DNA from 3 places in the Rahnella variigena genome. Region 3 is predicted to be linked to each of the others. Evidence: predicted binding sites of a transcription regulator. Region 3 holds the regulator's gene; each other region holds the start of a gene.

Region 1 (3,278 bases), 3.2 Mb from region 3:
GAAGAACGGCGCGTAAGCGTTGCTGAAGTCGATGACTTTTTCGCGCTCGGCGTTTTTGCCGAGGCTGGAAATCACCAGATCGACTTTATCCGTTTGCAGATAAGGCACCCGGTTGGCGCTGGTGACCGGCACCAGTTGCAACTTAAGTTTCATCTTATCGGCCAGATAATGCGCCATGTCGATGTCATAACCTTCCGGCTGCAAATCCTTGCTCACCGAACCAAACGGCGGGAAATCCTGCGGAACAGCCACGCGCAGCACGCCACGCTTCTGAATATCCTGCAACTGATCGGCCATAACATTCGATGCCTGAAGCACCAGCATTGCCGCACCTGCCCATGCCAACAACCGTTTGTTCATGTTCATAGATTATCTCCGGTGAAAAGTTTTTGGAACGATAGATTCTTATATTTAAAACTTTGCAACGAATGTGCCAAAAATGACCCGGCAGAAAAAATGTGCGCAAAGTCACGACATGACAAGGAATTAGCGACTCAGCGAAGTAAGCAGAGGGGATTTTTTTGCCCTGAATCAGGGCAAAAAGCGAGAAAGGTTGAAAACTCTGATGCACCGTAATTGTGCGAAAGCACCAGAAAAGCGCTGAGTTTGTCCCTGAATCGGGAATCAGCGCTGTTCCAGCTCATCCAGATCGTTATACAAATCGCTTATCTGATGAATGCGCTGACGGCCTGACGCGAGCATATCGTGCAACAACGCATTGCTGAGTAAATTCGCCAGGCTCATGGCAGATGAATAACTGTCGAACGCCGACACGCTGTCGAGCGGCGCGGCCAGATGCCAGGTGGCGAGCGGGATCAGCGTCTGCGCCTGCGGCTCGCAAATCAGTAAAACCGGCACATCAAGTGACTGTAATTGCGTGAGAATCGCCTTCGCCATGCGGGGACGGCGACGAAAAGCAACGAAAATCACCACGTCCTGCGCGGTGAGATCCACCAGTTCTTCCGCCAGCGTCTGCCCCGGCTGCGGCATCATCATCACGCCAGCCCGCACCTGAATCAGTTGCTGACGCAGGTGCAGCGCCACCGGATAACTGTTACGAAAACCCAGCAGACGTACCTGCCGCGCCTGACTCAGGGCGGTGATCAGCGCGCCAAACTGTGCGCCATCAATCTGATTAATCCACTGCGTCAGGTTAGCCATTTCCTGTTTATAGTGCCGTGATAACAAGGTGTTACCTTGCACCGCGTCACGGCTGTCGGTCAGCGGCATGCCACTCTGGCGCAGGGTGCGCATTTCATCGCGCATATCGCGATAACTCGGGTAACCAAGACGTTTAAACAGGCGGCTGACCGTGGCCTTCGACACGCCGCTGAGCCGCGCCAGCTCTGCGCTGTTGTAGCTCATCAGGTCATCAATGCTGGCAAAAATAAAGTCGGCCACCCGCTGTTCCTGCGGCGTGAGTTCTGCGTAATGGTCACGCAGACGTTCATCAATCTGTTTCATCTCCGTCCCTTTTGTAACCAATGTTTCAGTAAATCAGCGGAACATACCATGCACTATGCTTGCCAATGCAAGCTAAATTATGAGTGAAAGTCTGAAGGTTTTGCCGATGTGGAACACCTCTTGCTTAACTTAATCCCTGCACGCCCTCATCCCTGCATGCGCGGGCAACATAAAAAAAGCGTTTCAAAAAGGACATCGCATGATTAACAGTAACAGCGCACCGCTGGGCATGGCGGTTACACCTCATCATCTGGCGAGCCAGAGTGCGCTTGCGGTATTGCGTGAAGGCGGCAATGCCATCGAGGCAATGGTGGCGGCGGCCGCCACCATTGCCGTGGTCTATCCGCACATGAACGGACTGGGCGGCGACGGCTTCTGGCTGATTGTGCCCCCGCAGGGCAATCCGGTGGCGATCGACGCCAGCGGTGCCGCCGGTTCGCTGGCCTCTCTCGATTTTTACGCCGGTGAAACGCACATTCCGCACCGCGGCCCGAAAGCGGCGCTGACGGTCGCAGGCACCGTCGGCGGCTGGCAGGAAGCGCTGAATGTATCGGCTGAATTCGGCGGCGAGCAAAAACCGCTTTCGCGCCTGCTGCGTGACGCCATCCGTTACGCTGCGGACGGCATTCCGGTGACCGCCTCGCAGGAAGCCGCCACCCGCGCCAAGCAACATGAACTGAAAGATTTCCGCACCTTCGCCGATGTTTTTCTGCCTAACGGCGACGTGCCGCGCGCCGGGAACCGTTTCACCCAGCCGCAACTGGCGCAGACGTTATCGATGCTGTGCGAAGACGGGCTGAACAGTTTCTATCGCGGTGAGCTGGCCGACAATATGGCCGCCGACATGGAAAAGCTCGGTATGCCGGTCACCCGCGCCGATCTTGCTGCTTACAAGCCGCAGCGCCGTGTGCCGCTGCGCCTCAAACACAGCAAAGGCGAAATCTACAACCTGACGCCACCGACGCAGGGGCTGGTTTCGCTGGCGATCCTCGGCCTGACTGACCGCCTGCCGCTGGAAACCATGGATGAAAGCGCGACGATCCACAGCATTGTCGAAGCCACCAAACTGGCGTTCGGCCTGCGCGACCGCTTTATCACTGATCCACGCATGATGACGCAGGACGCGCAGAGCCTGCTGGATCCGCAATATCTCGATGCCCTCGCCACCCGCATCAAACCGCACAGCGCCGCCGACTGGGGCAAAGGTAAAGGTCCGGGCGATACCGTCTGGATGGGCGTGATGGACAGCAGCGGGCTGGCGGTATCATTTATCCAGAGTATTTATCACGAGTTCGGCAGTGGTGTAGTGCTGCCGGGCAGCGGCGTGTTGTGGCAAAACCGCGGCGCATCTTTCAGCCTCGACGCCAGCCATTTACTGGCGCTGGCACCGGGCAAGCAACCGTTTCATACCCTCAACCCCGCCGCCGCACGTTTATACGACGGGCGCACCATGGTTTACGGTTCGATGGGCGGCGACGGTCAGCCGCAAACCCAGGCCGCCGTGTTTATCCGCCATGTGGTGCAGGGTCAGTCTTTGCAGCAGGCGATCAGCGGTCCGCGCTGGCTGCTGGGGCGGACGTGGGGAGAAAGTTCGGATTCACTGAAGCTGGAAGGCCGTTTCGCCTATCCGACGCAGGCCGGGCTGAGACAGCGCGGTCACGACGTCGAACTGTTGCCGGATTTCAGCGAAGCCGTCGGCCACGCCGGTGCGATTGTCCGCCATACCAACGGCATGTTTGAAGGTGCCTCCGACCCGCGCAGCAACGGCAGCGCCGCCGGATTTTGATCAGAGTTCGCTCATGAGAATTGATAAG
Region 2 (3,278 bases), 1.4 Mb from region 3:
GAAGCGGCGCGTGCAGGAGAACAGGGGCGGGGATTTGCTGTGGTGGCAAGTGAAGTGAGAAGTCTGGCGCAGCGCAGCGCTCAGGCTGCAAAAGAGATAGAAGGTTTAATTGGTGAATCGGTAGAGCGAATTAATGCAGGGTCAGAGCTGGTAGAACAGGCGGGAACCACCATGCATGACATTGTGACTAAAGTGGCTAACGTTACCGAAATACTTAATGAAATTACTCAGGCATCGGATGAACAGAACAGGGGAATATCTCAGGTAGGGCAAGCCATAGTGGAAATGGACAGCGTGACTCAGCAAAACGCGGCCCTTGTGGAAGAGTCTTCTGCTGCTGCTAATGCGCTGCGGGATCAGGCACAAAATCTGGCTTCGTCTGTTTCGCGTTTTATTACTGAGTAATTTTATCCTCAAAACAGTCGTGTTATTACGGGCCGTTCAGGTACCCATAGCATGACTGTTTTATTCAGCCCGCCGTGTAATTCATCGGTCGGGCTTTCAGATAAATGCAATTGCTGTCCGTCACGCCTACTTCTTCACAATGCCCGCAATATCATTGGTGTTCATCAGGTGATAATCGCCGTTCATGTCGGTGTAGCTGGTCATGCCGGTATCGCGGTCACGCTCAGGTTCGCCGTGGGCGAAAAGCTGATCGCCGGCTTTGGTGTTGATCACATAATCACTGGCACAGCCCGATAATCCCATGGCCAGCACAATTGCCGTCAGGCAGGATAATTTCTTCATTGTTCAGTAGCTTCCCGTTGCAATCATCTGCCCGCATTACAAAACAACCTGCCGAAAGAAGCAAAGAAAAAATATAACCACGGATTATCCCTGGGGAACTTAACGTTACATTTTGGTGCAGGGCGTTCCGGTATCGTTATTTTCCTATTCTTTTCAGCACCAGTGCGGTGCGATGTGATCCCGTCGTTGTTTCTGCGAGTTCCCCGCAACGCCTGACAGGCGCTATCTATACTCACATAACCGTAACATTCACAGACCTCGGGTAACACTGGCAGATATTTTGCTTAAGTTTCTTACCTTTGATGTTGTCCGCCAGCGGTGGACAAACGGGATCTTCCCTCCATTGGCTTGTGCTTTAAATTTCAGATTTTCAGATTACGACTTTGCGTTGGTGTTTTTGCTGCATGCGTTGCCCATAACCCGTTTGCATAAACTCAGTCCTAAGGATCATGATGATGTCGATGAAATTTATGAAAAGTCCTCTCTCTCTTTTACTGGCAGGTTGTCTGGTCACGGCCTTCTCCGCGCGTGCGGATATTGTGATTGGCGTGGCCGGTCCGTTCACCGGTCCGAATGCCACTTATGGTGATCAGTACTGGCATGGCGCGACTCAGGCCGCCGAAGACATTAATGCCGCAGGCGGGATCAACGGCGAGAAAATCAAACTGGTTCAGGGCGATGATGCCTGCGAGCCAAAACAAGCGGTCGCGGTGGCTAACCGGCTGGTAGATCAGGATAAAGTGCAAGCAGTGGTCGGACATTTCTGCTCATCCTCTACCATGCCTGCGTCTGAGGTGTATAACGACGCCGGGATTATCGCCATCACGCCGGGCTCAACTAACCCGCAGATCACTGAACGCGGCATGAGCGATATGTTCCGTATGTGTGGGCGCGATGACCAGCAGGGTCTGGTAGCCAGCGATTACATCATCGACAAGCTGAAAGCCAAAAAAGTGGTCATCATTCACGACAAAGATACCTACGGACAGGGGCTGGCGGATGCCACCAAAGCAGCGCTTAACAAACGCGGCGTGAAAGAAGTGATGTATGAAGGTCTGTCGCGCGGCGAAAAAGACTTTAATGCGCTGGTTACCAAAATCAGTGCGCAGAAACCAGATGTGGTGTTCTTTGGCGGCTGCCATCCGGAAGCCGGTCCGTTAGTTCGCCAGATGCGTGAGCAGGGCGTTCAGGCGACGTTCTTCTCCGGTGACTGTATCGTCAACGAAGAAATGGTCACCGCTGCCGGCGGTCCGCAATACACCAATGGCATTCTGATGACCTTCGGCAAAGACCCGCGTCTGATCCCGGACGGCAAAGCCGTCATCGATAAATTCCGCGCTAATAAATTCGAGCCGGAAGGTTACACCCTCTATTCCTACGCCTCTGTACAGGCCATTGCCGCCGCCTTCAAAGCCACCGGCGGCAGCGATTCCGCCAAAGCCAGCGCGTGGCTTAAAGCCAACAGTGTCGATACCGTCATGGGCAAAAAAGCCTGGGACAGCAAAGGCGACCTGAAAGTCTCCGATTACGTGGTTTATAAGTGGGATGACAAAGGCAAATATCAGGAAGTTAAGGAATAACTCATTTTGATTTGCCAGTTCTAATCTGTGTCAGACCGCGCCCTTAGCCAGGCGCGGTCACAAAAAGAGACTGCGTATTTATGGATTCATTCTTCCTGCAACAACTGTTTAATGGCATTACGCTCGGTGCTGTCTACGGTCTCATCGCCATCGGCTACACCATGGTTTACGGCATCATCGGCATGATCAACTTTGCTCACGGCGAAGTGTATATGATTTCGGCTTACCTCTGCGCTATCGCGCTGGCGCTGCTTTCTTTCTTCGGTCTGCACTCTTTTCCGCTGCTGATCCTCGGCACACTGGTGTTCACCATCGTGGTGACCGGCGTTTACGGCTGGGCGATTGAGCGCATTGCCTATAAACCATTGCGAAATTCCACGCGCCTTGCGCCGCTGATTTCTGCTATCGGCATGTCGCTGATTTTGCAGAACTACGCACAAATCAGTCAGGGACCGCGACAGCAGGGTATCCCTACGATGTTTGATGGCGCGCTGCGGTTTCATATCGGAGACAGCTTTGTCCAGATGACCTACACCAAACTGTTCATTCTGGTGGCGTCTCTTGTCGGCATGTTGGTTTTGTCGTGGATTATCAGCAACACCAAACTCGGTCGAATGTGTCGTGCGGTACAGCAGGACAGAAAAATGGCCTCAATTCTCGGCATCAACACCGACCGCATTATCTCGCTGGTCTTTATGATCGGCGCGGCGATGGCGGGGCTGGCAGGCGTACTGGTCACCATGAACTACGGCACTTTTGATTTCTATGCCGGATTTATCATCGGCATCAAAGCCTTTACCGCAGCGGTACTCGGCGGGATCGGCTCGTTACCGGGCGCGATGCTCGGCGGCCTGATACTGGGTATCGCTGAAGCGCAGTTCTCGGGCATGGTGAATTCCGATTACAAAGACGTGTTCTCTTTTGGATTGCTGGTGGTGATCCTCATTTTCC
Region 3 (3,278 bases):
TGATGATTTCCAGTGCGCGTTTTTTGCTGGCGCAATGAACGCCGCTTTTGGTGCATTCGGCATTAAGCACCGACGTTAATTGCATTGCTATATCGTTGATCATGTCATCTTTCACTTTTGCGCTGTTTCACCCTTAAAGCTATATCGGCTCGTTTCCCGAAGGTCACAAGCCGATGCCCGAAGGTTTGTAGCACAGGGTTGGCTACATGAATGTCAGTGCTGTTTCAGTTTGTCTTTATGTTTATTCAGCTGGCGGGCCAGTTTATCAACCAGTCCGTCAATCGCTGCGTACATATCCTGATGTTCCGAGGTGGCATGTAACTCGCCTCCATTCACATGCAAAGTCGCTTCGGCAACTTTTTGCACCTTTTCCACGCTCAACACCACATACACCTGATTAATCCTGTCGAAATACTGCTCTAGCTTGGCCAGCTTCGACGTGATGAACTCTCTCAGGGGATCCGTGATCTCAATGTGATGTCCGGTAATGTTGAGCTGCATAATGTCTTCCTTCTCTGTTGAGGTCAAACTAACTGTTTACGTTGGTTTGAGGGCGGGATGGACAAAGACTCTCGGTATTTGGCGACGGTTCGTCGTGCAACCATAATTCCCTGATCGGAAAGCAGGGTCGCTAACTTACTGTCACTGAGCGGTTTTACAGGATTCTCCGCTGCGATTAATTTCTTCACCAGCGCCCGGATGGCGGTTGACGATGCCTCGCCGCCGCTGTCTGTACTGACATGGCTGGAAAAGAAATACTTCAGTTCGAAAATGCCACGCGGGCTGTGCAGAAACTTCTGCGTCGTGACGCGTGAAATCGTCGATTCGTGCATTTCTACGGCGCTGGCGATATCGGCCAGCACCATAGGTTTCATAAATTCTTCACCCAGTTCAAAGAACGCCTGCTGCTGCTCAACGATACAGCGCGTGACTTTCAACAGCGTGTCGTTACGGCTTTCCAGGCTTTTGATTAACCATTTGGCTTCCTGCAGATTGCTGCGGATAAACTGCCCGTCGCTGTCGCTGCGTGCGGAATTCCCCATCGCGGCGTACTGCTGGTTAATCTTCAGACGCGGAATGCTGTCCGAATTGAGTTCAACCGTCCAGACTCCTGACACTTTGCGCACCAGCACATCCGGGATCACGTATTCGGATTCGCCGGTGTTGATCGACTGGCCCGGACGCGGATCAAGAGACTGGATCAGGAGCATCGCTCCTTTCAGTGTATCTTCTTTTAACCGGGTTGATCGCATAAGTGCGCGGAAATCATGGTTCGCCAGCAAATCCAGATGTTCGCTGATGATAAGACGGGCTTCGGTGATGAAAGGCGTGTCGGTCGCATACTGGGAAAGCTGGATCAGCAGGCAGTCGCGCAGGTCGCGCGCGGCCACGCCGACCGGGTCAAAACGCTGTACGCGTTTGAGCACGGCTTCCACTTCGTCCATCGTGACGTTTTCATCCCCGATGCTTTCCAGAATGTCGTCAAGAGAAACGGTGAGGTAACCGGTGTCATCGACCGCATCGACAATGGACGTCGCAATCGCCGCATCAGTATCTGAGAACGGCGTCAGCTCGACCTGCCACATCAGGTAATCCTGAAGAGTCTGGGTGGTTTCACCCTGATAAATCGGCAGCTCGTCGTCGCTGTAATCATTACCGGTGCCGGAAGGCGTGCCCGCGGTATAGATTTCATCCCAGGTCGCATCCAGCGGCAGCTCTTCGGGCATGTCTTTTTGCTCGAGCGCTTCGCGGGTATCTAACCCTTCGCTGTCGGTGGTTTCTACCGAGTCGATTTCTTCATGAAGGTCGGTTTGTTCCAGCAGAGGGTTGCTCTCCAGCGCGAGTTGGATCTCCTGTTGGAGCTCAAGCGTGGACAATTGCAACAGGCGGATGGCCTGTTGTAACTGTGGAGTCATTGCCAGTTGTTGGCTGAATCTGAGTTGCAAACCTTGCTTCATATCTTGGCTTTATTTCCGTTGATGAGTGAAAACGGCAACACTTCTGTCAGAGACGGCCTGTTTCATTTTAAGGCGAAACAGGCACGGTTCCGGCGGCACAGATCACAGACGGAATTCTTCACCAAGATAAACGCGTTTAACTTGTTCATCAGCAAGAATATCGGCTGGCGTGCCGTGGGCGATTAACTTGCCCTGACTGACGATGTAAGCGCGTTCACACACGTCGAGCGTTTCGCGAACGTTATGGTCGGTGATCAGTACGCCGAGGCCACTGTCACGCAAATGCTCAATGATTTTTTTGATGTCGATAACTGAAATCGGGTCAACACCGGCGAACGGTTCATCCAGCAGGATGAATTTAGGGTTCGCCGCCAGCGCACGGGCGATTTCAACACGACGGCGTTCACCACCGGACAGTGACTGACCGAGGTTATCGCGCAAATGAGAAATATGGAACTCTTCCATCAGTTCATTGGCACGATCGTTACGCTGTTCTTTGTTCAGATCGTCGCGGATCTGCAACACGGCCATCAGGTTATCAAACACGCTGAGGCGGCGGAAAATGGACGCTTCCTGAGGAAGATAGCCAATACCGCGACGGGCGCGGGTATGCAATGGCAACAAGCTGATGTCTTCGTCATCGACGATAATACGGCCTGCATCACGCTGCACAATGCCGACGACCATGTAAAACGTCGTAGTTTTACCGGCACCGTTTGGCCCTAATAACCCGACGATTTCGCCGGAGTTGACCATCAGGCTGACATCTTCAACGACCTTGCGGCCTTTGTAGGCTTTTGCCAGATTCTCTGCGATTAATTTAGCCATAAAAATCAGTTACTCTTTTTGGTCGGCTGGCCCGCCGCTGCAGGTGTTTTCTGTTGCAGCTGCGAAGGAACCAGAACGGTCGTCACACGGTTGCCTTTATCACTGAAGGCTTCCATTTGCTGTTTCTGCACCAGATAAGTAATACGGTCGCCTTTCACGTTGCTGTCGAGCTGTTCAAGGTAAGCATTACCGGTCAGGGTCACCAGATCGTTTTCCACTTCATAGCGGACTTTCTGCGCATGGCCTTTTACCGGCTTGCCGTTGTCCTGCATCTGATAGAAGGTCACTGGGTTACCGTAACCTTCAACCACTTCTTTGCCGGAAACGCCTTGCGGGCGAATGACGACAACTTTGTCCGCTTTAACCTGGATCGTACCCTGGTTTACCACCACATTACCGGTAAAGGTCGCGGTATTGGTGTTCACGTCCAGCGCCTGATTAGCCGAATCAATGGTAATCGGTTTGGTCGTGTCATCTTTCAGGGCGAATGCC

The links. The regulator sigma-54, encoded in region 3, starts transcription at its own class of promoters, with help from an activator protein. The targets are predictions, from matches to a motif close to GTTGGCACANNTTTCGCTNT.
Region 1: CKQ54_RS20150 (gamma-glutamyltransferase family protein) is a predicted target of sigma-54. The motif match lies at 1,572-1,591, and genes of this name have one in related genera.
Region 2: CKQ54_RS12155 (branched-chain amino acid ABC transporter substrate-binding protein) is a predicted target of sigma-54. The motif match lies at 1,015-1,034, and genes of this name have one in related genera.

What each region holds. Positions count from the first base shown of each region.
Region 1 covers NZ_NSDJ01000001.1:4,383,201-4,386,478, forward strand. Annotated here, with positions in the region: gene CKQ54_RS20140 (transporter substrate-binding domain-containing protein) at 1-366, opposite strand, end outside; gene CKQ54_RS20145 (MurR/RpiR family transcriptional regulator) at 625-1,464, opposite strand; gene CKQ54_RS20150 (gamma-glutamyltransferase family protein) at 1,664-3,250, shown strand.
Region 2 covers NZ_NSDJ01000001.1:2,594,531-2,597,808, forward strand. Annotated here, with positions in the region: gene CKQ54_RS12145 (methyl-accepting chemotaxis protein) at 1-405, shown strand, start outside; gene CKQ54_RS12150 (YgdI/YgdR family lipoprotein) at 532-747, opposite strand; gene CKQ54_RS12155 (branched-chain amino acid ABC transporter substrate-binding protein) at 1,203-2,327, shown strand; gene CKQ54_RS12160 (ABC transporter permease subunit) at 2,408-3,278, shown strand, end outside.
Region 3 covers NZ_NSDJ01000001.1:1,203,791-1,207,068, forward strand. Annotated here, with positions in the region: gene ptsN (PTS IIA-like nitrogen regulatory protein PtsN) at 1-115, opposite strand, end outside; gene hpf (ribosome hibernation promoting factor) at 214-501, opposite strand; gene rpoN (RNA polymerase factor sigma-54) at 525-1,958, opposite strand; gene lptB (LPS export ABC transporter ATP-binding protein) at 2,061-2,786, opposite strand; gene lptA (lipopolysaccharide ABC transporter substrate-binding protein LptA) at 2,792-3,278, opposite strand, start outside.